Regions from separate parts of the Gordonia westfalica genome, predicted to be linked through region 1. Evidence: riboswitches for the same ligand, from Rfam matches in the RefSeq annotation. Region 1 holds a riboswitch; the other holds the start of a gene.
What was found. Region 1 has a riboswitch for cyclic di-AMP ahead of BLU62_RS17015 (transglycosylase family protein). Riboswitches for the same ligand answer to the same signal wherever they lie in the genome.
Positions count from the first base shown of each region.

Region 2: another riboswitch for cyclic di-AMP. It lies ahead of BLU62_RS10290 (C40 family peptidase); the one in region 1 lies ahead of BLU62_RS17015 (transglycosylase family protein).

Region 1 is NZ_FNLM01000034.1:2,547,993-2,559,023, forward strand. Features, by position in the region: gene BLU62_RS16990 (cold-shock protein) at 1-44, opposite strand, end outside; gene BLU62_RS16995 (hypothetical protein) at 284-493, shown strand; gene BLU62_RS17000 (flavin reductase family protein) at 500-1,045, shown strand; gene moaA (GTP 3',8-cyclase MoaA) at 1,059-2,147, shown strand; gene BLU62_RS17010 (ubiquitin family protein) at 2,159-2,407, shown strand; cyclic di-AMP (ydaO/yuaA leader) riboswitch at 2,662-2,861, shown strand; gene BLU62_RS17015 (transglycosylase family protein) at 2,868-3,503, shown strand; gene BLU62_RS17020 (helix-turn-helix domain-containing protein) at 3,602-4,456, opposite strand; gene BLU62_RS17025 (SDR family NAD(P)-dependent oxidoreductase) at 4,543-5,406, shown strand; gene BLU62_RS17030 (molybdenum cofactor biosynthesis protein MoaE) at 5,367-5,798, opposite strand; gene BLU62_RS17035 (MogA/MoaB family molybdenum cofactor biosynthesis protein) at 5,837-6,340, opposite strand; gene moaC (cyclic pyranopterin monophosphate synthase MoaC) at 6,333-6,869, opposite strand; gene BLU62_RS17045 (hypothetical protein) at 6,875-7,102, opposite strand; gene BLU62_RS17050 (RCC1 domain-containing protein) at 7,191-9,362, shown strand; gene BLU62_RS17055 (protein kinase domain-containing protein) at 9,502-11,031, shown strand, end outside.
Region 2 is NZ_FNLM01000034.1:1,077,979-1,089,009, forward strand. Features, by position in the region: gene BLU62_RS10250 (ArsA-related P-loop ATPase) at 1-540, opposite strand, end outside; gene BLU62_RS10255 (SRPBCC family protein) at 561-998, opposite strand; gene BLU62_RS10260 (hypothetical protein) at 998-1,441, opposite strand; gene BLU62_RS10265 (AMP-dependent synthetase/ligase) at 1,550-3,358, shown strand; gene BLU62_RS10270 (NADP-dependent oxidoreductase) at 3,411-4,358, shown strand; gene BLU62_RS10275 (glycosyltransferase family 4 protein) at 4,609-5,733, opposite strand; gene BLU62_RS10280 (hypothetical protein) at 5,733-7,136, opposite strand; gene BLU62_RS10285 (C40 family peptidase) at 7,146-8,165, opposite strand; gene BLU62_RS10290 (C40 family peptidase) at 8,367-9,047, opposite strand; cyclic di-AMP (ydaO/yuaA leader) riboswitch at 9,065-9,298, opposite strand; gene BLU62_RS10295 (hypothetical protein) at 9,406-9,636, opposite strand; gene BLU62_RS10300 (DEDD exonuclease domain-containing protein) at 9,978-11,031, shown strand, end outside.

The DNA.
Region 1 (11,031 bases):
AAGCCCTTCTCCGCGTCGTACCACTTCACCTTGCCGGTCGGCACTGTGCTCACCCTCATCTGTACGTCGTGATCTTTCCCAGATCTGCCTGTCACAACAAAAGACGCCGTGACCCATCGCAGCCCCACGGCGGATAGACCGTATGGGCCCAGACGGATGCAAGGCGCCTGCTGCGCCCCATCGTAGCCAACGCAGCACCCCGCGGTCACACCATTACCGTGCCGCACGTCGTCACAACCCTCGTGCGGCATCGTCGTGCCGGAGTGTGCACTACCGTAGGAGCATGCAGAAGACGACGTCCCCGCGGTTGCTGCACGTGGCCATGGTGATCTTCGCGATCGGGCTGATCGCTCTCGTGGCTCTGTTCGTGACCCCGGTCGTCACCGACGGCGACACCGCCCCGACCATCGTCTACCTGCTGACAATGTGCGCGCCCCTGGGTTTTCTCCTCGGCCTGGTGTACGCACTCCGTGCCGGACGCCGAGCCAGGTGAGGACCCGTGACAGCGACCATCGACACCACCCCAGAACTTGCTCCCGTCTCCGACGCCAAGGCCCTCCGGGAGGCGTTCAGTTGCTTCCCGTCCGGCGTCGTGGCGGTGTGTTGCCTATGGGGTGAGGGAGATTCGACCACATTGATCGGAATGGCGGCGAGTTCCTTCACGACCGTCTCGCTCGACCCGCCGCTGGTGTCGGTGTGCGTCCAGAACACGTCGACGACGTGGCCGCAGATCCGCACCGCGCCGGCCATCGGGGTCAGCGTCTTCGCCGGCGACCAGATCGATGTGTGCAAGCAGCTCGCCGGGCCGTCGGAACGCCGGTTCGACGGCATCACGCCGCTGAGCACCGACGCCGGGGCGGTCTTCGTCCCGGACGCTGCCGCTCACCTCTCCTGCACCATCCACAACGAGATCCAGGCCGGCGATCACACCGTCGTACTGCTCGAGATCAAGACCCTCCGTGCCGATCCCGGCGTCGAACCACTGGTGTTCCACGCGAGCACCTTCCGTGCTCTCGAGGCCCGCAAGGCCCCGAACGCCACGTGATCCGCAGGTCAGCATGAGCACGGTCGGTCTCGGAATCCCCACGCCGCGGCCGCTCTCGGCCGAGGCGCCATCCGATGTACCCACCCACGGCCCTCTTCGCGACACCTTCGGCCGCGTCGCGAAGGACCTGCGGGTCTCGGTGACCGACCGGTGCAACCTGCGCTGTACCTATTGCATGCCGGCCGAGGGACTCGACTGGATGCCCGCCGACGCGGTGCTGAGCACCGACGAGCTGATCCGCGTGCTGACCGTCGCCGTCCGGGACCTCGGCATCGAACGCATCCGCTTCACCGGCGGTGAGCCGCTGCTGCGGCGCGACCTGGAGCAGATCATCGCGGCCGTCTCCGCGCTACCGCAGCGGCCCGAGATCGCGATGACCACCAACGGGCTGGGACTCACCCGCCGGATCGACGGACTCGTCGACGCCGGACTCAACCGCATCAACATCTCCCTCGACACCGTCGACCGGGAACGCTTCGCCGAGATCACCCGGCGCGACCGGCTCGACGACGTGCTGGCGGGTCTCGCCGCCGCCAAGAGCGCGGGTCTCGACCCCGTCAAGGTCAACGCCGTGATCCCCGACCGCGCCGACCTCGACGCCGTCGTCGACCTGCTCGCCTACTGCCTGGAACACGGCTACGAGCTGCGCATCATCGAACAGATGCCGCTCGACGCCGATCACGCCTGGCAGCGCGCCCGCATGGTGACCGCCGACGAGATCCTCGCGACCCTGCGCACGCGGTTCACGCTGCTCGACGATCCGGCGCCGCGCGGCAGCGCCCCGGCGGCCACGTGGATCGTCGACGGCCATCGGACCGCGCGGGGCCCGGCCAGGGTCGGCGTGATCGCCTCGGTCACCCGCCCGTTCTGCGGCGACTGCGACCGCACCCGGCTCACCGCCGACGGATCGCTGCGAAACTGCCTGTTCGCGTCGTCGGAAACCGATCTGCGCAGCGCGCTGCGATCCCTGCCCGACGACGAGGTCGACGCCGCTATCGCGGCGCTGTGGCGCACCGACATGTGGCAGAAGGCGCCCGGGCACGAGGTGAACGTCGCCGGCTTCCAGCAGCCGTCCCGGCCCATGTCCGCCATCGGCGGATAGGCTCTGCTCCGATGAACCTCACCGTCCGCTTCTTCGCCGCGGCTCGCGCCGCCGCCGGCACCGAGGCGCGCGTCGTCGACATCCAGCCCGCGGCCACCCTCGGAGACCTCGAGTCGACGCTGTCCGCCGGCAACCCCGAATTGGCGAAGGTCCTGAAGCGCTGCTCTTATCTCCGCGACGAAACGGCCTTCACCGACCGTTCACTACAGCTCGGCATCTGCTCGACACTCGACGTCCTCCCCCCGTTCGCCGGTGGCTGACACCACAGTCGCCTTGTGACCTTTATCACATAACGGCCCGATAACGAGATGGCCACGGGAGCGCATCCGGCCCGATGAACTGCGATGACGCCGAATGTTGGTCGGGAGACCAGGTTCTGGCGAAAAAATCAGTTGCGTACAAGCAGGTGAATCGGCCGATCGAACGACGTACTGTACGAAGCGACCTTCTCGAAGGTCACGGTAAGGAAACAGAACATACGTCCCGCCGGCCGCGCCGAGCCTCGCTCCGCCGGAGGGTACGACCGCACGAAATCTAGGAGCGAGGACGGGGGACCCACCCTCATCCCCTGAGACCGGGCACCAAACACGGTGTCCTCGGGGTTAAGTCCCAGGCGCAGAACCATGATTAACAAATCATGGTGACGCACTGGGGCCGAGCAACCTCTCGCTCGAACCCGACAGCTGACTTCGTAGGCGCGTGGAGAGAGGAATTCGATCTATGTCCGGACGTCACCGCAAGCAGACGACCAGCTCGACCACCAAGACCATCACCAAGGTCGCCCTCACCGGCGCCGTCCTCGGTGGCGGAGCAGCCCTCCTCGGCACCGGTACCGCGAACGCCGCGACCGACGCGGAATGGAACAAGGTCGCCCAGTGTGAGTCCGGCGGTAACTGGGCCATCAACACCGGCAACGGCTACCACGGCGGCCTGCAGTTCTCGCCGAGCACCTGGAGCGGCCACGGCGGCGGCGAGTTCGCCCCGACCGCCGAGCAGGCCACCCGCGAAGAGCAGATCGTCGTCGCCGAGCGCGTCCTCGCGTCGCAGGGCAAGGGCGCATGGCCCACCTGTGGTGTCGGACTGTCGGGTCACACCCCGCGCACCGCGCCGAGCGAGGCTCCCGCCCCGATCCTCAAGAAGCTCCAGGACGGCAACGGCAGCTTCAGCTTCGTCAAGGCCCCTGAGGCCAAGAGCACCGACGATGTCGCCAACCAGGTTTCCTCGGCCCTCACCGACGCCGGTGTGAGCCCCGAGGTCAAGAACCTCTGGAACGCCGCCAAGAGCAGCGGTGTCTCGCTGAGTCCCGAGCAGATCAAGCTGTTCAACGACAACAAGCACCTGCTGCCCAACCCCTGATCTGTGGGTAGCCCGGACACCGATCCGGAGCACCACAGAGGGCCACAGACGAAGGGCCCCGCACGATGAGCGATCCGTGCGGGGCCCTTTTCCAATTCTCAGGTGGCTTCCCTCATCTCCGCGACGTCTGATCCGAGAACCTGCAGCAGGGCGAGTGCCTCGGCGTCCGCGGAACCCGCCGGGGCACTGTAGAGAACAAGATGCTGATCGCGTTCGGCGAGTTCCAGCGAATCGCAGTCGACCGTGATCTTTCCGACGACGGGATGCTGCAGGCTCTTGCGGAGCGTCGGCGCGGCCGCGACGTCGTGCTGATCCCACAGTCGAGCGAACTGTGCGCTGCCTCCGCGGAGATCCTCGATCAGGCCGACGACCGCCGGATCCGAGGGATAGCGGGTCGCTGCGAGCCGCAACCTGGCGACGACGTGGTGCCGGAACTCGGCGCCGTCGGAAATGCCGTACAGCGACGCCGCCGCGTCGTCGGCGAGGAACGCCCGACGCGCGAGGTTGCGTTCGGTCGGGCCGAGATCGGTGAAGTCCTCCATCAGTGCGGCGGCCAGTTCGTTCCACGCGAGGACCTCGAAGATCGCCGACATCACGAATCCCGCGGTCTGCGGCACGCGGCCCAGCAACGCGACGATGCTCGGACGCACGTCACGTCGGTGGAGTGCAGTGCGGAGTGGGGCTGTTCCGGCGAGCATGTGCAGGTGGTCGGACTCCTCCCCGGTGAGCAGCAGCGCGCCGGCGATGCCGACGAGCACCTCCGCCGACGGCCGGGGCGCGCGGCCCTGCTCGAGCCGCACGTAGTACTCGGTCGAGATGTGTGCGAGCACCGCGACCTCCTCCCGCCGCAGCCCGGGAGTCCGTCGTCGGCTACCTGTCGGCAGACCGACGTCCTCCGGCCGCAATCGCTCACGACGGCTCCGGAGAAACGAGGCGAGTCCGTGCTTGTCCATACGTCGAGTGTGCGTGCTCGCGGCCGTCGGAGAGTAGTACAAGCTGTGCCTGCCTGAGCTCGCACGCCGCGACCACGCTGGATGCCATGACCCACAACACCGACATCCGTCCCACCCAGCCCATCGGCCTGCTCACCGGCAAGGTCATCTTCATCAGCGGCGCCAGCCGCGGGATCGGCGCTGCCGCAGCGCACCTGTTCGCCGACGAGGGCGCCTCGGTCGTGCTGGGCGCACGCGGCGTCGATGCCCTCGACCGGATCGTCGACGAGATCCGCAGCACCGGCGGCACCGCCGACGCGGTCGCCCTCGACCTGTCCGACGACGCGAGTGTCCACGCCGCGATCGCCCGCGCGGAGGAACTCCACGGCCGTCTCGACGGCGCCTTCAACAACGGTGCCGTCGTACAGGAAGAACCCGGTCCGCTGCAGAACACCACGGACACCGACATCCAGCGGCAGTTCACGGTGAACTTCCGCGCCCACTGGATCGCGATGAACGCCCAGGCAGATCTGATGCGCCGCGGCGGAGGCGGCGCGATCGTGAACACCTCGAGCATCGGGGCGCGCCGCGCCAACCCCGACCTGCCCGCCTACGGCGCGATGAAGCGCGCGCTGAACAGCATCACCGAGACCGCAGCCGTCAGCTGGGCGCGCGACGGTATCCGCGTCAACGGACTCACGCCGGGCGGCACCTCGACCGAGATGATCGACGAGTGGGAAGCAGCCAGCCCGGGCGTCACCGAGTGGATCAGCAACTCCACCCCGCTCGGCCGGATGGCCGAGCGGGGTGGAGATCGCCGAGGTGGCCGCATTCCTGCTCAGCGACCGCGCCTCCTTCGTCACCGGCGCGATCGTGCCGGTCGACGGCGGCGCCGGCGCCTGAGCCGCACCGCTCCCGGAGCCTCGAAGGGCTACGCCGAGTTGATCCACTCCTCGGTGCCGTCGTCGTAGAACTGGTGCTTCCAGACCGGAAGGCGCGCCTTCACCGCGTCGACGAGCCGGGCGCACGTCTCGAACGCGGCACGACGATGATCGGCGGCCACGGCCACCACGAAGGCGACATCGCCGATCTCGAGCTCTCCGACCCGATGCGAGACCGCGACCGCGCGCACGCCGTCGACCGCCGAGACCTCCTCGACGACCTCGGCGAGCACCTTCGGCGCCGTCGGGTGGGCGGAGTAGTCCAGGGCGGCGACGGTACGGCCGCTGTCGTGATCGCGGACCGCGCCGACGAAGCCGACGATCGCGCCGGCCTTGCCGTCGGCGGCGTCGGCGACCATCGCCTCGTGGTCGGCGAGCCCGATCGGCGTCTGAGCCACCGCGGTGTGTACGACTACGGTCATTCGCGAATCCTGTCTGGTCGCGGCGATCGGGGGATTGTTCAGTGATCCCCGCCGCGGATCTGGTCGAGGGCATGGTGCACGACGCCGGTGAGGACGGCCAGACCGTCCCGCACGCCGCCGGTCGAACCGGGCAGGTTCACCACCAGTGTCGTCCCGGCGACACCTGCGATGCCACGGGAGAGGACGGCGGTCGGCACCTTGGGCAGTCCGGCGGCGCGGATGGCGTCGGCCAGGCCGGGGATCTCGACGTCGAGCAGCGGCCGCGTCTCCTCGGGCGTGCGGTCGGTGGGTGCCAGACCTGTTCCGCCGGTGGTGATCACGAGGTCGACGCCGGCGTAGACGGCGGCGCGGATCGCGGCGCCCACCGGCGGCCCGTCGGCAACCACGTCGCGTTCGGCGACACGGAACCCCTGTTCGACCAGCCAGTCCTCGATGATCGGGCCGGTCCGGTCCGGATAGACCCCGTTGCTCGCGCGCGTCGACGCGACGACGATCTGCGCGACGCGTTGCGGCGCGGTGGAGGTGGGAACGGTCTCAGCCATCGGCCGGGTCGTCCCGGTACCAGTCGCCGGATTTGCCGCCGGTCTTCTCGAGCAACCGGATGCCGTCCATGTGCGCGCGCTTGTCCACGGCCTTGACCATGTCGTGCAGGGTCAGCCCCGTGACGGCGACCGCGGTCAGGGCCTCCATCTCGACGCCCGTCTGGCCGGAGGTGGCTACGGTCGCGGTCACGTCGATGGAATCGGTGCCGATGGTGAAGCCGACCTCCACCGACGACAACGCCAGCTGATGGCACAGCGGGATCAGCTCGTCGGTGCGCTTGGCCGCCATGATCCCGGCGATGCGCGCGGTTGCGAGCACGTCGCCTTTGGGCAGCTTCGACTCACTCAGGAGGCCGATCACCTCGGCCGTGGTGTGAAAGGTGCCGCCTGCGGTCGCACGACGCTTCGTCGGCGCCTTGTGCCCGACGTCGACCATGCGCGCCGTCCCGGAGCTGTCGATGTGGGACAGGCGGCCGGCGCCTTCATCCGGAGAGACCGACCCGCCGCTGGGAGTTCCGGTGGTCGGCATCGGTGTCAGCGGTTGACGACCGTCTTCGACTGCACGAAGGGCAGGTCGTCGACCGGGAGCGGGAACTCGACGTCACCGAACGGGGACAGCGCACCCGAGATGTGCGTCGCGAGCTCGGAGACCGCGTGGTCGGGATGGTTACCGTCCTCGTCCTTCGGCCAGCCGTTGTCGACGTACTGCTTCTTGCCGGAGTCACCACTGTTGTTTGCCACGGGAGCATTGTGCCACGCCATTCGAATGAAAGAAGTGCGGTGTCCGGGCATGGTGGCCGGACCGGGGCTATCGTCGTCGCATCACAGGTCACGCCGGCAGGAGGCGCTGATGGCCCACCACCCTGAACAGGTCGCCGGCTACCGCGTGATCAGCCGCCTCGGCACGGGCGGCATGGGGACTGTCTACCTGGTGGAGAACCCGCAACTGCGGCGTCGCGAGGCGCTCAAGGTCATCTCCGTCGCCGAGACCGTCGACGAGGAGTTCGTCCGCCGGTTCAGCCGGGAGGCCCAGACCGCGGCCGCCCTCGACCACCCGAACATCGTCACGATCTATCACTACGGCGTCACCGACGACGACCCCTGGTTCACGATGGCCTACCTCGACGGGCGGGACCTGCGTCGTGGTTCGTTCCGGCCCGACGAGATCCTCACGGTCGTCGACCGCGTCGCCGACGCCCTCGACTACGCCCACGCGAACGGCGTCGTCCACCGCGACATCAAGCCGGGCAACATCCTCGTCACCAGGCGGGCGATGGACGGCGCTCTCGACCGTGTCGTGGTTCTCGACTTCGGGATCGCGAAGCTGGCCACCGCCACCACGCTGACCGCGCCGTCGTCGTTCGTGGGCACACTGGTCTACGCCGCCCCGGAGATCCTCGACGGCAAGCCGGCCGGTCCGTGGTCGGATCAGTACGCGCTCGCCTGCACCGCCTACGAGCTGCTGTCCGGAACGACGCCGTTCGAGGCCGACACCCAGACCCGGCACATCGTCGCGAAGCTGACGTCGCCGCCGGAACGGATCAGCCGGTACCGTCCCGACCTGGCCGCACTCGACCCCGTCTTCGACCGCGCCCTGGCCCGCGGCCCGCTGGACCGCTACCCGACGTGCAGCGACTTCGCCGCGGACCTGCGTCGGGCGCTCGCCGCGACCGGAGCCGGGGTGGACACGTCGGCGACGCAGATCGTCCCGCCGAGAGCCGGCCGGGAGACACTTCCGCCGCCACCGCTCTACGCGCAGGTGCCGCCGCCGGGAACGCAGCATCTCTCGTCGCCGCCCGGCGTCACTCCCCCGCTTCCCGCGCATTCCGCACCCACCGAGGCCGCGCCACCGGGTCGTCGACGCCGGTGGCCGTTGATCGCGGGCGTGATCGGGGTGGTCGCGCTGCTGGCGGTGGTCGCGACCGTCGTGCTGCTCACGCGCGGCGGCAGCAGCGGCAACGACGGCGCGGCGAGCCCGCAGGCGGCCGCGGCCGAGGAGGTCGTGCTCAGCGCCGGCCTGGGCGCGACCTGTTCGATCCGCGACTCCATCGCGTACTGCTGGGGCGACAACCAGGCGGGTCAACTCGGCGACGGCACCACGACGAACCGCTGGACACCCACCCAGGTCGCCGACCTCACCGGCGTCACCTCGATCGCCACCGGCGGACCCAACAGCTGCGCGATCGCCGGGGGTGTCGCCTACTGCTGGGGCAACAACGACTACGGACAGGTCGGCGACGGCACGACGACCAGCCGCTGGAAGCCGACGCAGGTCGCCGATCTCGCCGATGTCACCGCGATCTCGACGGCCAACTGGACCACCTGCGCCATCTCCGCGGGCGTCGCCTACTGCTGGGGCTCGAACGATCACGACCAGGTGGGCGACGGTACGACAGCGAACCAGTACCGGCCGGTGCGGGTTCCCGGCCTCGAGGACGTCACCTCGATCAGCGTCGGCGTGAACTTCACCTGCGCGGTCGCCGGTGGCGACACCTACTGCTGGGGCCTCAACGACAACGGTCAGATCGGCGACGGCACCACCTACAACCGGCCGAAGCCCACCCGGGTGGGCGACCTCGACAATGCGACGACGGTGTCGGCCGGCACGCAGGCCGCCTGTGCCATCGCCGGCGGAAGCGCATATTGCTGGGGCAACAACGCCTTCGGGCAACTCGGCGACGGCACGAAGGATTCTCGTACCACCGCGACGCTCGTCTCCGGCATCGACGACGTGTCGGCCATCAGCACCGGCACCGGGCACACGACCTGCGCGATCGCCGGCGGCGTCGGCTACTGCTGGGGCGCCAACGCCTGGGGATCGGTCGGCGACGGCACCCTTGAGGATCGCCCGAATCCCACCCGGCTCAACGGTTTGTCCGATGTCACCGCGATCTCGGCGGGCGAACGGACGACGTGCGCGCTCGCGTCGTCGAACGTCTACTGCTGGGGCTTCAACGCGACCGGCCAGCTCGGTATCGGCACCACCGACGACAAGCTGACACCCACCCGGATCGGGTACTAGACATGGTTGCCGTCCACCCCGGAGTCATCCAGTTGAAGGGTGCCCCGGGGCATTACCCCTTCGGTATCGTCCCAGCGTACGTCCGCCAAGAGTGGGTTCTCCCCGTAAGTGATTCTCACCGTAAGAAAGAGGTGTCGCCGTGCCGCTGAGTCCGGGCACCCACATCGCCGGCTACCGCGTGATCTCCCAGCTGGGAGCGGGTGGCATGGGCGAGGTGTATCTCGTCGAGAACCTGCAACTCGAGCGGCGAGAGGCATTGAAGGTCATCTCGACTGCCGTCAGCGCGCAGCCCGGGTTCAACCAGCGCTTCACCAACGAGGCGAAGACCACCGCGAAACTCGATCACCGCAGCATCATCACGATCCACCAGTACGGCATCGAAGAGGGTTCGCCGTGGTTCTCGATGAGCTACGTGGAGGGCAAGGACCTCACCGAGGAGCGACTGAAGCCGGCCGAGGTGTCGACGGTCGTCACCCAGGTCGCCGACGCCCTCGACTACGCCCACCGTCACCACGTGGTGCACCGGGACATCAAGCCCGCCAACATCCTCGTGACCCGCGACCCCGCCACCGGTGAGATCGACCGCGCACTCGTGCTCGACTTCGGCATCGCGAAGCTCGCCGGGTCGGCGAACCTCACCGGCACGCACTCGTTCATCGGGACCGTCGCGTTCTCGGCGCCGGAAACCCTCGAAGGTGCCGACGCCACAGCACGCTCCGATCAGTACTCGCTCGCCTGTACCGCCTATGCACTCCTCGCCGGGCAGCCGCCGTTCGTCGGCCAGTCCGAGCCGTCGGTGATGCTCGGCCACATCCAGCGACCCGTCCCGCACATCGGGCAGCTGCGCGGCGACCTCGCACATCTCGACCCGGTCTTCCAGCGCGCGCTCGCCAAAGACCCCGCCATCCGCTACCCCGACTGCCGCAGCTTCGCCGCGGCACTGAAGTCGGCGATCGAGTCGCCTGCGGCACAGGGCAATACGATCGCCGCCACGCCCGTTCCCCCGCCGACCCTCGTCGGTGGCAGCACCGGCGCACCCGCGGCACCGCAGCAGCCGTACGGGCAGACCTACGGGCAGTACACCCCGCCGCCGCCCACGATGACCGGCCCGTCGGGACCGCAGCCGCTGATGAACCATCCCTCCGGCCCCGGCGCCACCGCGAACATGTCCGGCCCGAACATGTCTGGGCCGCAACCGCTTTACAGCTCGCAACCGCACGCGCCGACCGGATACCCGGGCGTACCGTCGGCCCCACCCAAGAAGAAGCGCACCGGCCTCATCATCGCCGGCGTCCTCGGCGCCGTGCTGGTGGTGGTCATCGGCGCGATCGCCGGTCTGGTCCTCCTCGGCAGCACCGTCGACGACCCGGAGAAGGCAACCGTCGCACAGCCGTTGGTGAGCACCAACTTCGGCACCAGCTGCGCGGTGGTCAACGGCATCGTGAACTGCTGGGGCGACAACACCACCGGCCAGCTCGGCGACGGGACCACCACCCCGCACAGCCGTCCGGCCACGGTCGGCGGTTTCTCCGACGCGACGTCGGTCTCCGTCGGCGGTTACCTCACCGGCGAGAACAAATACGTCGGCACGGCGTGCGCGGTCGCCGCGGGTGAGGCGTGGTGCTGGGGCAACAACCACTACGGCGAGGTCGGCAACGGCTCCGACGGC
Region 2 (11,031 bases), 1.5 Mb from region 1:
CGTCGCGAGCCGTCGGTGCCGCGGCCAGAACCGGTTGAGCGCCTGACTCAGCACCGATCCCCCACGCAGGAACTGCAGCGGGTCACCGCAGCCCGAACAGTCGACGATGATCCGTTGCCACTGACCGCTCGTCGCCTCGTCGCGGATACGTCGCAGCAACAGGAAGTCGTCGATACCCGGCAGCGAGGTCAGTTCCGCGGCGTCGATGCCGGCGAGCGTCCCGACCCCGGGCAGGACGGCCTTGCTGCGACCCGCGGTGTGCTCGAGGACGTCGACGAAGGCCGACCAGGTGCGTTCGGTGAGATCGAGCCGATCCAGTGTCAGCAGGTGGAGGAACTTCGAGACCGCCACCGGTTCACCGGGCTGCCGGTAGACATGCGCCCAGTCGTGCACGGGCGACCAGCGGTCGACGGTGATGAGCAGGGTGTGCCGCTCCGGCCGGGTGACGGCATGACGCGAATCCCTGGGCGTGCCGGGTCGTTGGGACGCCGCCGCGGCGGCGACAGCGGAGACGCCGGAGCCTCCGGGACCGAGCACCACATGTATGGGTGTGAGATCGATCAGCCTTCGACCCTCTTCTTCAGGTCGTTCAGCGCGGCATCGGTGATCGCCTTCTCGGCACGGCGTTTGAGCTGACCGATCATCGGCACCTGCAGATCGACCATGAGCTCATAGGTGACCTTGGTGGAGCCGGGCACCTGCTGGGTCAGGATGTAGCGGCCGCGCTGATCCTTCTGCAGATCGCTGGAGACCAGCCGCCACGAGACCGAGGTTCCCTGCGGATCCCATTCGTAGGCAAGTACATACGTGTCCTGCAGGACACCCGCGTCGAGAACGAAACGCACCTCGAGTGCCCGTCCCGCGTCGTCGGTGCGCAGCACCTCGACCTCGTGTGCCGCGGTGACCCAGTCCGGGTAGTGCGCGAAATCGGAGATGACGGCGAGGATGTCCTCGGCGTCGGCGCCGATGACGATGTCGCGTTCGGTGTGGTCGGCCATCACACGGCCTCCGCGGTCTCGGCCCCCGCCGCGGGGCCGCCCACGTGCCGGTCCGCCTCGAGGAGACGCTTCACCTCGAAGGACATGTCCTTGCCCGCCACGCGACGTCGCTTGTTCTCCTCGGCCAGCGCGTCGGCCCGGGCGACCGGGTCGTCCCCCCGCTCACCGGGCAGGGCGCGGGTCGGTTCCGCGTGGAGGAAGTAGTGCAGGACGAAGCCGTCGAGGACCGCCTCGTTCCAGATCTCCATCGTCCCGGCCACCGGCCCGTCGACACGCCACCGGACACCTTGCTCCGCACGGTCTTCGGTGACCGCCAGACGCAGGTCGGGCCACCATCGCCGCCAGTTGGCGGGGTCGCCGATCACGGCAGCGGCCAGGCGTGGTGCCGCGGCGACGAAGACCTCGTCGGCCACCTGGATGCTCGTCACGCCCACTAGCTTCACATACTCGCGTCGACGCAGGGTAGTGCACCCGAAGGGCGGTGCCGTGAACGTGCCGATTTACAGCAGGGATACGATTTGCACAACGGCATCTACTGGAGGGTAACCACGATGAGTGAGTACAGCGTGCCTGCGAAGTTCTCGATCGCCGAAGACGAGAACTGCACGAACATCATCTTCGATCTGGCTCAGCGATCACCGCAGCACGTCGTGTTCCGCCACAAGCAGGGCGACACGTGGGCTCCCATCACGGCCGCCGATGCCGCAGCACGCATCTCGTCGATCGCCAAGGGCCTGATCGCCTCCGGCGTCAACCCCGGCGACCGCGTGGCACTGCTGTCGCGCACCCGCCTCGAGTGGAACCTCTTCGACTTCGCGATCTGGTCGGCCGGCGCGATCACCGTGCCGATCTACGACTCGTCGTCGGCAAGCCAGATCGAATGGATCATGCGCGATTCCGGCGCCGTCGCGATCGTGCTCGAGGACGACGCCCACCGCGCCGCCTTCGAGTCCATCGACTCGCTCACCGAGCCGGTCAAGGTCTTCCAGATCGACCGAGCCGACGCACCCGGTGCCGTCGACGAACTGGTGTCCGCCGGCGCCGACGTCCACGACGACGAGGTCGGCAAGCGCCGCGCGACCCTCGGGGCCGCCGATCCCGCCACCCTGATCTACACCTCGGGCACCACCGGACGCCCCAAGGGATGCGAGCTGACCCACTCGAACATGCTGTCCGAGGTACGCGCGGTGCTCGCCGGTGACCTACTCGACGACCTCATCGGGCGCGACGAGAAGCGCCTCCTGATGTTCCTGCCGCTGGCACATGTGCTGGCCCGTGCGATCACCCTCGTAGCGATCGAGGCCGGAGCCGAGGTCGGACACACCAGCGACATCTCGACCCTCGTCGACGAGTTCGCGGTCTTCAAGCCGTCTCTCATCCTCTCGGTGCCGCGCGTGTTCGAGAAGGTCTACAACTCCGCACGCCAGAAGGCCTACGACGGTGGCAAGGGCAAGATCTTCGACGCCGCCGCCGACACCGCGGTCGCGTACTCGGAAGGGCGTGAGAAGGGCCAGATCGGTCTGATCCTCAAGCTCAAGCACGCGCTGTTCGACGCGCTGGTCTACAAGAAGCTCCGTACGGCCCTGGGCGGCGAGTGCGGGATGGCGATCTCCGGTGGCGGTCCGCTGGGTGCACGTCTGGGCCACTTCTTCTCCGGTGTCGGCATCCCCGTGTTCGAGGGCTACGGCCTGACCGAGACGACGGCCGCGTTCAGCGTGAACACCCCGTCGGCCTGGAAGATCGGCACCGTCGGAAAGCCGTTGTCGGGCAACTCCGTCCGCCTCGGCGAGGACGGCGAGATCCTGCTCAAGGGCGGCGTCGTGTTCAAAGAGTACTGGCAGAACCCGGAGGCGACCGCGGGCGCGATCGTCGACGGCTGGTTCCACACCGGCGACCTCGGCACCGTCGACGCCGACGGTTTCATCACGATCACCGGCCGCAAGAAGGAACTCATCGTTACCGCGGGCGGCAAGAACGTCTCCCCCGCCGGTCTCGAGGACGTCATCCGCGCCCACGCCCTGATCTCGCAGGCGATGGTCGTCGGCGATGCGAAGCCGTTCGTGGCCGCGCTCATCACCGTCGACCCGGAGGCCTTCCCGGCGTGGAAGGAACGCAACAACAAGCCGGAGTCGGCCTCGGTCGCCGACCTCATCGACGACGCCGACCTCCGCGCCGAGGTCCAGTCGGCCATCGACTCCGCCAACAAGACCGTGTCGAGCGCCGAGGCGATCAAGAAGTTCCGCATCCTGCCGTCGGACTTCACCGAGGAGACCGGCGAGATGACGCCGACCCTCAAGGTCAAGCGCAACGTGGTCGTGGAGAAATTCTCCGTCGACATCGAGGCGATCTACCAGAAGTGAGCCCCGGGGGCGGGTTCGGAATCAATCCGCCCCGGCACCCGTTGGTGCCACCATGCGAGCAATCACCTACAGCCGCTTCGGCGGCCCTGATGTCCTGCAGGTCACCGATCTCCCCACCCCGAAGGTCGGCCCCGATTCCGTACTGATCCGAGTACGCGCCTCGAGCGTCAACCCGGTGGACTGGAAGGTCCGAGAGGGTCACCTGGCCGAGATCATGGACACCGTGTTCCCGGTGATCCCGGGGTGGGATGTCGCGGGGGTGGTCGAGCAGGTCGGCTTGGACACGCCGGAATTCCAGGTCGGCGACGAGGTGTTCGGCTACGTCCGCAAAGACGTCGTCGGCGGGGAAGTCGCCGGCGGCACGTTCGCCGACTTCGTTGCCGCCCCGGTCCGCACACTCGCCCACAAGCCGTCCAGCTGGTCGTTCGAGGAGGCTGCGGCCGTCCCGCTCGCCGGATTGACGGCGTACCAGACCATTCGTCGGGCGGGCGTGCAGTCGGGTCACACGGTGCTGATCCACGCTGCCGCGGGCGGCGTCGGGTCGTTCGCGGTGCAGGTCGCGCGGGCGCTGGGCGCCCGAGTGATCGGCACCGCGTCGGAATCCAATCACGACTATCTCCGGGCCCTCGGCGCCGAGCCCATCACATATGGGGACGGCCTGGCCGATCGGGTACGTGCGATCGAACCCGCCGGCGTCGACGTCGTCCTCGACTATGTCGGTGGTGACGCCCTCGACTCGGTGCCGGACGTGTTGCGCGACGGCGGCACCGTTGCCTCCATCATCGATGCCCGGGCGCGTGACGAGTTCGGGGGCCAGTACGTGTGGGTGCGTCCCGACTCCGCGGACCTGGCCGAGCTGGCCCGGCTCGGCGACGCCGGCGAACTCGTGCCGGAGATCGCCGAGGTGTTCGACCTGACCGACGCTTCCGGGGCCCACGAGCGCAGCCAGTCCGGTCACGTGCGAGGGAAGATCGTGGTACGGGTCTCGACCCAGGGGTAGGCGGTCACGTACCGAGCATCGCTCCCCCCGCCGAGAAGCGCCCCTGATTTCCGCCCCGCGTCGAAAACTGCTCGCGAAACCCGCCCCTGATTTCCGCCCCAGCCCGGAAACCGCCCCTCAGAACCACCCTCGAGCGCGGCGCCGCGTCCGATGCGACGCCGGCGGCGCTGTCCAGGGTGGTTTCCAGGGGCGTTCTTCGACGCGGGGCGGAACCGGGGGTGGTTTCCAGGGACGCTTTTCGACGCCGGGCTCAGAGCAATTGGCGCAGCCGAGCCGCCATCTGACTCCACTGCCAGTTCTCCACGACGAAACGTCTTCCCGCCGCGCCCATCTCGGCGGCCGCGGCGCGGTCGCCCAGGATCGACAGGATCGCCATGGCGACGGCGTCGACGTCGGTACCGTCGACCGTCGTCCCGGTGACCCCCTCCACCACCGTCTCCGGCGCACCACCCGAGAGGCCGGCGACCACGGGCACGCCGGTGGCCGACGCCTCGAGATAGACGATCCCGAGGCCCTCGACGTCGAGTCCGCCGCCGCGGGTACGAGACGGCATCGCGAAGACGTCCGCGATGTTGTGGTACGCCGAGAGTTCTTCGGCCGGAACAGATCCGGTGAAGATCACCTGATCCTCGATGCCGACCTCGGCCGCCAGGGCGTGCAGCTTCTCCGCATACGGACCACCGCCGACGACGACGAGCACGGCGTCGGGGATCGTGCGGCGGATCAACGGCAGCGCCCGGATCAGCACGTCCTGCCCCTTGCGCGGCACCAGCCGTGACAGACACAGGATGGTGGGCCGGTCCCCCAACTCGTGTCGATCCCGGAACTTTTGTCGGAGAACCGGATCGGGCGCGAAGCGGGTGACATCGACACCGGGTGGCAGATACTCGAGAGCGGCATGCGCGCCGAAGGCCGAGGCGAATCGGCCCCGGGTGTACCGGCTGACGAAGGTGATCACGTCGGTGTGACGCCCGATGTGCCCGAGCACCTGGCGCGCGCCCGGCAGCATCGACCAACCGACCTCGTGGCCGTGAGTACTCGCCAGGATGCGTTGCGCACCGGCGCGCCGCATCGCGGGCGCCAGGACGGCCAGCGGTGCCGCCGCACCGAACCAGACCGTCGAGATCTGTTCGCGCCGAACGATGTCGGCCGCACGACGCGCGACGAACGGCGTCGGCAGCATCAGCGTCGTGCGATGGCGATACACCCGGTACGGCACCTCGGCATCGAAGTCGGCGTGCGAGCGGCCCCGCCAGCGCGGCGCGTAGACGACGATGTCCTCCGGCGGCAGCAGATCCACCAGATTCTGCAGGTACGACTGGATTCCGCCCGGCCGGGGCGGAAAGTCGTTGGTGATCAACAGAGTTCGTGCCATCAGCGGACCTGTCCGTCGAGCCATCGTCCCCAACCGGCCACCAGTTCGCTCCGATCGACTCCGAGCGCGGCCCGGATGGCAGCGTCCTGGCGAGCCGGATCGGCGGTGGCCGCGACCCCGAGATAGAGCCTCTTCAGACGCGCCTCGTCATAGCGATCGGCGACGTACGCGGCCATCGACCACGCGCTCTGATAGGCGACCTCGGACGTCGCTCCGTCCATCGCGAAGGCGGCGGCGTCGGGCAGGCCGGCGGGCACGTCCCCGGCCCGGATCGCCTCGGTCAGATCGGGCGCGGCGTCGGCGAAGCGCGTGTACGTGCCCTTGCGACCGACGAACTCGGCGACGCCCTCGGTGATCCACAACGGGGCGTCGAGCGCCGTCTGGGCCCGGGCGGCGACATGGGTGAGTTCGTGGCGCAGCACGACGGCGAGCGTCGGCGCGGCCAGGTCGTCGGCGGCCGGCGTGAAGACGACCCGCTGACCCGTCGCGGTGCGTCGCGGATAGTCCACGCGGTTGTAGACGGTGGCCGCGGCCGCGGTCCCGGTCACCCCGCGCCCCTGGATCACCAGCTCTTCGAACTCGTTCGGCTTCGACGTCGCCACCACCACGGCGCGTCGATCCCACGAGTCGCCCCAGAAGGCGCTGACCGCGTCCACGGCGTCGGGCAGCAGCCGACGCAGATTCGCGACCGTCTGGGCGGTGCGAGGGTACGAGGCGATCACCGAGGTCCCGCCGGCGGTGGCCACATCGGTGACCGAGAGTGCGGGCAGTTCCCACAGCTGTGTCGGTGTCGGCTCGCCGCCGAGCGCCTCCGCGTCGCCGACGAGCTTCCACTCGTCGCCGTACCGGGCCACCACGAACTGGGTGGAGACGACGACCTCGGACTCGTCCACGCCCGGTGCGCGTTCGCCCCCGAGGGCATATCGCAGCTCCACCGGCGCCACCCAGGAATCCGAACTCCCCTTCGCGTCGAGAAGCCCTTGCACATCAGCAGGTACCAGCGTCTCTGCTTCCTCCGTGGGAGCGAGCTGATAGTCGAAGTGGGCGAACCGCAGACGCCCGTCGGACTCGCCGCGCGAGAACTCACGGGGACGGAAGTTCGCGGTGGCGGTGACCCATCTGTTCTTGAACGCCGGGGTCGCCGTGTCGTCGAGCAGCACACCGACCTCACGCACATTCCCGGACGTGATCGTCTCGGTGAGCTCGTCGAGCAGGCGCGTCACGCCCGCCGCCCGCTGCTGCTCGTAGACGTTGGCCGGCGTCGTCGACGTCGTCGTGGACGCACTCGAGACCGATCCGGCGTCCGGCGACGCATCCGGCCCGCCACATCCCGTGACCACACCGAGGATCAGCACCACCGCGGACGCGAGCGTCGGGCGCCATCGCCCGCGGAGTGAAACCACCGGTGGAGTCTAGAACCGGCGGCCGGAGTTGAAAGGACCGGCCTCGTCGAGCGGGACGACCTTGACCGGGACACCGAAGGTCGACGCATGGATGACGTAGCCGTCCCCGACGTACATCCCCACATGGTGGGCATCTGGGTAGTAGATGACGAGGTCGCCGGGCTTGAGATCCCCACGGGCCACGGGGCTGCCCCCGGCCAGCTGGGCCTCGCTCGAACGCGGAAGCGTCTTGCCGGCCTGCTTGTAGGCCCACACCATCAGACCCGAGCAGTCGAACGAGTTCGGCCCGGTGGCGCCCCACACGTAGGGATCACCGATACGGGTCAGCGCAGCCTGGACGGCGACGAGTGCGGCAGCGGTGCCCCGGGGGACGATCCGCGGGTCGAAGTCGAACTTCGGGCCGCGCAGGGCGGCGAGCTGCTTGCCGGTCATCGACTGGTAGATCGCGCGGATCTGGATCGCCTGCATCTGCAGGTCGGCCTGCTTGGTCTGGAGGTTTCCGCGGACTCGTTCGGCGCGCGAGACCGCCTCCGACGCCGCGAGGGCAGTCTGGTCGGCGTCCTTCTTGGCGACCGCGGTACGGGCGCGGACCTTCTTGATGGCGGTCAGGTCGGACGCGGCCTGCCGGGAGATCATGTCGAGTCCCGACATCTGGTCGAGCAGGGCCTGCGGCGAGTCGCTGACCATCACCGCATACAGGCCGCTGACGCGGGCACCCTGGTAGCTCGCACGCACGATCGCGTCGACCCTGGACTGATAGGCGGCGAGCTGCTCACGGCTGATGTCGAGCTTCCGCTGGGCGTCGATCGCGGCCTTCTTGGCCCCGGCCACGATCGAGCGCTGCTTGTCGTACTCGATCTTGGCGTTGTGCATCGCCTCGGTGGTCTTCTCGGCCTCGGTGCCGAGCTGTTTGTACCGCTCGAGAAGCTGATCGGCCGATCGCGCGGGCACGGCCCGGGCCTGCCCGAAGCCACCGGTTGCCAGCGGGACGACGGTCACGAGCGCCGCCAGTAGACAGACGGCGAGCATCATCGAACCCGATCGTGCGCGCAGCCGCGTTGCGTTCACTTGTCCCTCCCCGGAAAGCACGGTGCTGGTCACTCCTCTACCGCTGTGTAACTCCCCCGCGGACCACCCTAAGTTCCCCCCGGTGGACCCCAGGACTGGATCGGGCGGATCGCACAAAGCTCGCGACCCGCCCTATCCTTGATGCCCTTTGTTCAGTTGGTATCAGTAGCGCCGGATACCGGTGAGCTGCCACTCCTTGACAGCGTCACGCTTGACCGGCGTGCCGTAGTTCGAGGAGTGCACGAACTGTCCGTTTCCGACGTAGATGCCGGCATGGCCGCCACCGTTGAAGATCATCACGTCGCCGGGCTTGGCCTCGTTGTAGGAGACCGGGCGACCGCCGCCGAGCTGGCCGTAGCTGTCACGCGGGACCGTCTTACCGGCCTGCTTGTAGGACCAGTAGACGAGGCCCGAGCAGTCGAAGGCATTCGGGCCGGCCGAGCCGTAGGAGTACGGCGAGCCGATCTTGCTCTCCGCGGCCTTGACGGCCTTCTCACCGGCGGTCAGCTGGGGCTGCCCGAGCGGGGCGCCACCGTGCGGACGGAACTGCTCCGGGATCTGGTTCTGACCGATACCAGGGATGGTGAACTGGCCGACGTTCGGGATCTCGACCGTGGCGGCCGGAGACTTCGCGACGGGCTTGGGCGCGGGTGCCGCCTGGGGTGCCTTCTGCTCACCGGGCAGAGCCGGGATCTCGAAGGTGCCGAGCGGGGTGTGGACCGGGGCCGCAAGAGCAGGGCCGGCGGCAGCGGCGAGCGAACCGAGCGTGATCGATCCAGCGATCACCGCCTTCTTGGCAACCTTGCTCCCACGATTGGGCTGTTCCAAACGATGTTTGGGCACGAAGCGTGTTCTCCTTCAGTTTCTCCCTGTACCGCCGACCGAGTTAGCTGTCGGGTTCGGGCCGGAAGAGTGGCCCTACGCGTTTTCGGCACAGACGTCCCCCAGGAGGACACGCAAGCGCTTTTGACGCGATTCACCCCGATTCGGAACAGTGTCACCAGGTCTTGTCAGTACTGACATCGTCTGGCCGGGCTGCCCGAAGTTGGTGGTTCCCCGGTTCGCCCGCGAGGGCGATTGAGCGGTGACTTGTGCGGACCACTTCTGTTGAAGCGGGACGCTCCGCAAAGGTCTCAGAAAGGTTACGAAATCGACGGCGCCGTGTCCACTAGGGCACGGACACGCAGATCGCAGTTGATTTTCAGCCCGCCCGCAGCTCGGTGCCGGCGATGACGCGAAACGGTGCCTGACGTGCACTTTTCGACGTTCTTGCAGATCGTGCAGCGCTGCTGGTGACCATTGCAGCCGACTGGAAGACATCGATCGCGAGGTCCAGTTCCGCATCGTCGTCGAGGGCCTGCGCCGTTACCGAAGCTCCACCTTCAACAGGTGCATCATCCCAGTTCGGACCACCGAAAAGCACCGTCATCATGCACCCGTCACAGGCGACGGGGCGGGCCGGGCAGGTAGCGCAGTCGACGTGCATCGTGTGATCTCCATCTCATCTGGCCGTCCGGGGCGTTCGAGCCCCGGATCGGGCGGGTCAGGGGAGTGATTTCGCCGCCGTCGGCGACGATCTCTCACTTCGAGGTGGAGACTAGGCGGCACCACCGACAAACTCGATCGCACAGTGTTCGACACATGCGTCACACGAGTAACAGTCGACGTCGGAGAACATCTCGCCCTCCCTCCCCCGGCAGAAACAGAACGATCGATCGGGGTGTCACATCGGCCCTGTCGGTGCATCGAACTAATGTTCGGCCTGTGAGGCGCATGGATGGTGGCCGCGCAGCCACCGGACGGGAGACCGAGGGACAGCTGACCTTCGCCGACCTCGAGGCCGCCGACCAGGCCACCGATGGCGTCCCGACGTCGAACGAGTTCAGCGACCGGGCGCTGTTCGAGACCACCCTCGTGGTCGTCGACCTCGAGACCACCGGCTCGGACCACTCGGGCGACCGCATCACCGAGATCGGTGCGGTGAAGATCCGGGGCGGCGAGGTGATCGGCGAGTTCGCCACCCTGGTCGATCCCGGTCGCCCCATCCCGCCGCAGATCGTCACGCTCACCGGGATCACGACGGCGATGGTCACCGACGCCCCCCGCATCGAGTCGGTGCTGCCCGCATTCATCGAGTTCGCCCGCGGGGCGATCCTGGTCGCCCACAACGCCCGCTTCGACATGGGGTTCCTGCGGCAGAACGCGCTCCGGCTCCACCTCGACTGGCCGTTCAGCCTGAGCCTGTGCACGGTGACGATGGCCCGGCGCATCCTGTCGCGCGACGAGGCGCCGACGGTCAAACTGAGCGCCCTCGCCGACCTCTTCGACGTCTCGGTCCGCCCGACCCACCGGGCGCTCGACGACGCCCGCGCAACCGTCGAGGTGTTCCACCGTCTTCTCGAACGCGTCGGGAACCAGGGCATCGCGACGGTCGGGGACCTCACCTCTTATCTGCCGCGGACCGATCCGCGTCTGCGCGCCAAACGCCATCTCGCCGACCGCGTCCCGGCCCGCCCGGGTGTCTATCTCTTCCGCGGTCCGTCGAACGAGGTCCTCTATGTGGGCACGGCCGTCGACCTACGACGCCGCGTCCGTTCCTATTTCTCCGGCAGCGATCCGCGGCGACGCATCACCGAGATGGTCCTGCTCGCCGAGCGCGTCGACGTCGTCGAGTGTTCCCACGCCCTGGAGGCGGCGGTCCGGGAGTTGCGGCTGCTGGCCGCGCACGCGCCCGCCTACAACCGCCGTTCGACGCAGCCCCACAAGGGATGGTGGGTCACGCTGACCGAGGAACACTTCCCACGCCTCAAGGTCAGCCGCACCCCCA